Regions from separate parts of the Actinoplanes derwentensis genome, predicted to be linked through region 2. Evidence: riboswitches for the same ligand, from Rfam matches in the RefSeq annotation. Region 2 holds a riboswitch; the other holds the start of a gene.

Region 1 (3,201 bases), 1.4 Mb from region 2:
GCAGGGTGCGCGGGGTGAGACAGCCGCCGGTGCCGGTCGGGTCGGTCTCGCTACAGCCCGAACCGGAGCCGCTGGGGGCCGGGGCCGCGTCGGCACTGTCGCCGGTGCTGGTGGCCGAGCTGGCGGCGCCCTGATTGGCGGCCTTGAGTGCTGCCTCGGCGTTCGTCTTCTGCTTCGCCATCACGGTGACCTGCTTGGTCTGGTCCTTGATGGTGAGGTCGAGGGCGACCTTGGCCTTCTGCTGGGTGTCCAGGGTGGACTTGATGTCCTCGATGGCCCGGTTCTGGTCGGTCGCGACGAGCGCCAGGGTCTCGGCCCGGCCCAGGAATCCCTCGGCCGAGTCGGAGCTGAGCAGGGTGGCCATCGTGCCGGCGCGACCGGCGGTGTACGCCTGGGTCGCGAGCATGTCGAGGGTGTCCTGCTTCGGGCCGACCTCGGAGTCCAGTCGCTTGATCTCGGCGACCAGTTTGACCTGCTGGTCCTTGGAGGTCTTGAGCTGCTTCTTGGCCTTCACATAGCCGCTGGAGGCCTTCTCGAGCTGTTCGATGAGGGTCCCCGAACCACCCTCGCCGTCATCTCCGGAGTCACCCGGGGCGGCGAGCAGCGGAGGGGCCGCAGAGGCCGCCGTAGGGGCGACGACCAATCCGCACGCGGCGACGAACAGCGCCAGCAACGCCGCCAACCGCCGCGCAGTGTTCTGCTGCACAGGCATTTCCTTCCGTCGGCCGCCGACCGAGTTAGCTGACGGGTTCGGGACGAAGGAAATCCCTACCGCTGGGTGCGGATTCACCCCGAGGGAAAATGGATCCCCGGCTCGTCATTGATGACGATTAGGCGGCGGCTCCCGTGCGGGAACCGCACCGACCATACCCACTCGATCCAAGTATCGACAGTTCTCGTACGCGACGCATTTGGCCTGACACAAACGGTGACAGCAATTACGGATAGTCATTGGACGGTAACTGCATTGGCCCTTACCGGGGCCTGATCCACAGCGATATCTCGGGTAAACTGGCCGCCGGTCCTGCCAGGACGGCACCGCCCCCGAGTTGCCGGCAGGCCACCGCCCAATCGTCGCGAGACGAACCGGGGAACCAGGTCACTGGGGTGTATCCGCAGTTGCGGTAGGGATTGCTTCCGTCCCGAACCCGTCAGCTAACTCGGTCGGCGGAGTCACGGAAGGAACTGTTGATGACAGCACGTCCCCGCCGGTGGCTGATACTGGCCCTGGCACCGCTGGTAACCGCCGCGATGCTCCTGGCACCGGCCTCACCAGCGTCCGCCGCACCCGGTGACGAGACCGAGAACCCGGCACCGGCTTCGGAGACGAAGTCCGACGGGCTCATGTCGACTCTGATGGAGTCGACGAACCGGCGATTCGTCTCCGCGAAGGCAGCGGTCGCTGCCTCCACCAAGAACCAGAAGAAGCTGAACGTCGACATCAAGGCCGCCGAGGCCCGCCGGGACGTGCTGATTCCCGAGGTCAACTCGATCGCCCGGCAGCAGTACCTGACCGGGAACCTGAGCACCCTCACCTTCCTGCTCGACAGCAGCTCCTCAGACGACTTCCTGAGCAAGGCGGTCTCACTCGAGGAGATCAACACGCTGCACGACCGGAAGCTCAACGAGCTCAACGAGGTGATCGACGAGGTCACCACCAAGAAGGCGGCCCTCGACGCCGAGCTCAAGAACGAACAGCAGCAGCTCTCGGTCCTGAAGAAGCAGAAGGAATCCGCCGAGAAGCAGCTCGACCTGGTCGGCGCCAGCACCGGCATCAACCAGACCGTCAACCAGGGTCTGGTGGACTCGAAGTCGGCCGAGGCGAAAGCCGCCCCGCGCAACTCCAGCGGCGGGTTCTCGGCCGAGGGTTGCACCGAGGACGACCCGACCACTGGTGGCTGCATCACCAAGCGCACCCTGAACATGTACAAGGAAACGAAGAAGGCCGGCTTCAATCTGTTCGTCGGCTGTCACCGCACTGGTGGGCCCTTCGAACATCCCAAGGGCCGAGCCTGTGACTGGTCGTTGCAGAAGAGCGGATTCTCCTCGGCGAGTCTCAGCGACACCAAGAAGATGAAGTACGGCAACAACCTCACGGCCTTCCTGGTACGGAATGCCGACGAGCTCGGGATCTACTACGTGATCTGGTACAAGCAGATCTGGTTCCCGGCTTCGGGCTGGAAGTCGTATCACGGTGTCAGTGATCACACCGACCACGTGCACGTCTCGATGCTCTAACAGCACGTAGAAAAGCGCCCCCGCCCTGAGTCAGGGCGGGGGCGCTTTTCTATGACCTCAGTGCACCGAGCGCCGGACCGGAGCCCGGCCGTGCGGCTGGACCGGCGCCGGACCGGCCGGCACCGCGGCGGGGATCGGCACGGTCACCGGACGGACCTGGGTGACCTCGATCTCCTTGCCGTGGTGCAGCAGCGTCAGCCGGGCCTGGCCGCCACCGTTGCGCAGCGAGTACGTGACCTCGTCGGCGGTCACGATCACCCGCAGGCGCAGTCCCCGCCAGAGCAGCGAGAACTCCAGGTTGTTGATCCGGCTGGGCAGGCGCGGCGCGAAGCTGAGCTGCCCGTTGAAGTCACGCATGCCGCCGAGCCCGGCGACCAGCGACATCCAGGTGCCGGCCAGCGACGCCACGTGCACGCCGTCCCGTGCGTTCTGGTGCAGGTCGTGCAGGTCCATCAGGGCGGCCTCGCCCAGATAGTCGTGCGCCAGCTCCAGGTGCCCGGTCTCGGCCGCCATCACGGCCTGGACACAGGCGGAGAGCGACGAGTCCCGGACGGTCCGCGCGTCGTAGTAGGCGAAGTTGCGCGCCTTCTCCTCCGGCGTGAACGCGTCGCCCCGGATGTACATCGCCATCACCAGGTCGGCCTGCTTGATGACCTGCTTGCGGTACAGGTCGAAGTACGGGTAGTTCAGCAGCAGCGGGTACCCCTCCGGCGGGGTGTTCTCGAAGTCCCACTCCTGCAGCCGGGTGAAGCCCTCACTCTGCTGGTGAACACCGAGTTCCTTGTCGTACGGCAGGTGCACGGCGGCCGCCGCGTCCCGCCACGACGCCGTCTCCTCGTCGTCCACACCCAGGTTGCGAGCCAGGTCCGGATGCCGCTTGCAGGATTCGACGGCGGTCATCAGGTTCTGCTGCGCCAGCAGGTTGGTGTAGATGTTGTCGTTGACGATGGCGGTGTACTCGTC
Region 2 (3,201 bases):
GATCGGGATAGATCCACACGATCCGCAGGGCCTCAGTTGACACGGTCCAACTCCGCTCGGATGTCCTGGAACGCCGTGTAGTTGGCGATCACTTCGAGGCGGCCGGGTGGCACGGACCGCAGCGCCTCGTCGAAAGTCTGTACGTGCCGGAACTGCACCTGGTTCACCTGCAGGCGGACGGCCAGGTCGAACGCCCGGTCACCGGTGATCAGCACCGGCCGGTCGCGCAACGGGGCGAAGTCCACGTCCCAGAGCCACGACGTGTCCAAGCCGTCGGGGTCACGGGCGTTGATCGAGAGCAGGGTCGGCACCTGGTCGGCCATGTCGAAGGCCTCCAGCCAGCTCGCCGGGTTCTTCGCCAGGAGCAGCCGGAGGTTACGGCCGTCCTTGTCGACCTGTGCGTAGCGGCCGGCGATCGACGCGACCTGTTTCAGCGTGCGGACCCCGTCGATCGGCCGCACCCCGAACTCGGCGGCGACCGCCAGCGCGGTGGCCGCGTTACCGATGTTGACCCGGCCGGGCAGCTGGAGTTGCACCAGGTGCCACACGCCGTCCGGGTCGAACACTCCGCCGTCCTCGACCATCCACGACGGGCGCGGCCGGCGCAGCGGGCAGCCGGTGCACCACCAGTCGCCCTGCGCGCGCTCGATCGCGTGGCCGCTCTCCGGACAGACGAACGAGTCGTCCAGCCAGCGCTGGCCGGCGCTGAACCAGGTGGTCTGCGGGCTGCCGCTGGCCGCCCACACCACCAGCGGGTCGTCCGCGTTCGCGATGACCTTGATCTCCGGGTGGGAGGCGAGTTTGATCTTCCACATCTGGGCCATCATCGCCACCTCCTTCGCCCGGTCCAGCTGGTCCCGGGAGAGGTTCAGCAGCGCCACCACCTGCGGCTTGGTCTGGTCGATGACCTGGCCCAGGTAGTGCTCGTCGACCTCGAGGACCGCGAACGGGGTGTGCCCCTCCTTGGCCAGCGCCGAGGTGTGGCCGGTCGGCATGTTGGCGCCGTAACCGTTGGTGGCGACCCGGCCGAGGACACCGACCGCGGCCGCGGTGAACCTGGTCGTGGTGGTCTTCCCGTTGGTCCCGGAGACCAGCGCGACGGCACGACCGGCGGCCAGGTGGGCGAGCAGGTCAGGGTCGATCTTGAGGCCGATCCAGCCGCCGATCACCGAGCCGTCGCCGCGTCCCGCGGCCCTGGAGAGTGCCGCGGCGGTCTTCGACACTGAGGTCGCGACCTTGGCGATGAGAGGCATTCCGTCCGTCACGCCAGCGAGGGTACCGGACTCGACCGTCACGTCGAGTTGCCAGACCGTCAAGATCACGGCCTATTCGATGTTTTCCCCGGTCCGGGCTTTTCGGACGTCCGGCTCGACTTTTTGTGTGTTCTGATTCACCCGTAACCTTAAGCGGAGTGTAGTGAACTGATTACTTTGTGTGGCGGCATTTGTTTCGCGGAGCTACCAAATTGGACATGAGGATTTGTGTCAATTACTCAGAGTGATTGACCTCATGCTGACGATCATGGGCCGAGTCGGGTACCAAGGAATCTGCCGGGGGCACATCGCCGCCGGCCGCACCGGATCGGTTCACGCCGAGCCCTGCCCCGAGCTGGACGGTGCGTCATCGCAAGCAAGCCGAACTCACAAGGCATTCGGGGGCGGGGACGGGGGACCCAATTGCGGTCTCTTCCCGCGTTCCGCTTCATGGCGGATCGCACCCGGGGAGAAACCTTGGGGTGAAGCCGCCAACCAGCGGCCGGGCAAGCCCTTCCGCCCGAACCCGACAGCTAACCTCGCAGGCGTGCCGGAGGGAACTCTCTACCGTGCACGAAAACAGTTCGAGCCGTCGTCGTATGCCCGCATTCGGCCCCGGCACCGTCGCACTGTCCCTGGGTCTCTGCCTTTGTGCCGGCCAGTTGGTCGCAGCCTCGCCAGCAATGGCGGCTTCGACCACCACCGTCACCCCGGTCGCCGCCTCTGCGGCCGCCGTGAAGGTCACCCCCACGCTGGCCTCCACGACCAGCACCCGGAGCCTCAAATGGGGCTCCACCCTCAAGGTCACCGCGAAGGTGATCGACCCCGCCACTGGCAAGATCGCCAAGGGCACGGTCCGTCTTCAGGGCTGGAGCAACGGCGCCTGGCGCAACCTGGACACCGGCACCGTCAAGACCAGCGCGGTCACCCTCACCGCCAAGCCGAAGTCCACCCTCTGGGTCCGGACCATCTTCAGTGGTTCCGGCTACAACCAGAAGGTCACGACCAAGGTCAAGGTCAAGGTCGTTGCCAGTGGCGCCAAGGTTCTCGCCGAGGCGAAGAAACACAAGGGCGCGCTCTACAAGTTCGGGGCGTCCGGGCCGAGCCGTTTCGACTGCTCCGGCTACACGAAGTACGTCTACAAGAAGACCACGGGAAAGAGCCTGCCCCACAAGGCGAACTCCCAGCAGAAGTACGGGAAGTCGGTCTCCAAGAGCAACAAGAAGGTCGGAGACCTGATCGTCTTCCGTAACGGGTCGTACGGCTACCACGCCGGGATCTACGCGGGCAACGGTTACATGTACGACTCGCCGCACTCCGGTGCACGTGTCGGCAAGCACAAGATCTGGAGCAAGAACTACGTGGTCCGGCGTCTGGTCGCCTGATCGCCTCGCATCGGCTGTTGTTCGACGTGACTTGTCGAGCCGCGGTCGTCGGTGAGCGCCATCGCGCCGCGGTAGTAGTGAGTGTCGCGAGCGGTAGTAGTTAGGTGTCGCGCAGCGGCTGCAGTAAGTAAGGAATAGCAACGCCTTCTGTGGGGCGTGGCCCGAGTCTGGGTCACGCCCCACAGGCATGTCCGGAGGCCGTCCGGGCGTGTGGTGAGTCGGGGTGCAGGTGGAGCCGCGGCTATCCACGCGAGGGTGGCTGCGTCCGCGTGTGGTGAGTCGGGGTGCGATTTGAGCCGCGGCTCTCCACACGTGAAGGCATACGCCCGTGTGTGGTGGGTTGGGGTGCGGAGTGGACCCGAACTCGGCACGCGCGCGGGGTGGGTGGAGGGATTGGACGGAGCGAGATGGAGGGTGGGGACAGCGCGATCGCCTGGGGAGAAGGGTGGATCTCGATGGGTGGGGCCTCCACTTCGGTCCAGCGGAGTGCTCCCTTTCCCTCCACCGGGGCGCGAACGGGCCGAAAGACAGGGTGAAACGTGGGGGATTTGCGACCTGGAGCG

The links. A riboswitch is a leader RNA that binds a small molecule or an ion and turns the genes downstream of it on or off. The one in region 2 is predicted to bind cyclic di-AMP.
Region 1: another riboswitch for cyclic di-AMP. It lies ahead of BLU81_RS31195 (coiled-coil domain-containing protein); the one in region 2 lies ahead of BLU81_RS25000 (C40 family peptidase).

What each region holds. Positions count from the first base shown of each region.
Region 1 is NZ_LT629758.1:7,092,198-7,095,398, forward strand. Features, by position in the region: gene BLU81_RS31190 (coiled-coil domain-containing protein) at 1-712, opposite strand, end outside; cyclic di-AMP (ydaO/yuaA leader) riboswitch at 711-847, opposite strand; cyclic di-AMP (ydaO/yuaA leader) riboswitch at 1,055-1,187, shown strand; gene BLU81_RS31195 (coiled-coil domain-containing protein) at 1,192-2,238, shown strand; gene BLU81_RS31200 (glycoside hydrolase family 65 protein) at 2,296-3,201, opposite strand, start outside.
Region 2 is NZ_LT629758.1:5,680,594-5,683,794, reverse strand. Features, by position in the region: gene BLU81_RS25010 (type 1 glutamine amidotransferase) at 1-43, opposite strand, end outside; gene BLU81_RS25005 (MurT ligase domain-containing protein) at 33-1,253, opposite strand; cyclic di-AMP (ydaO/yuaA leader) riboswitch at 1,623-1,816, shown strand; gene BLU81_RS25000 (C40 family peptidase) at 1,937-2,638, shown strand.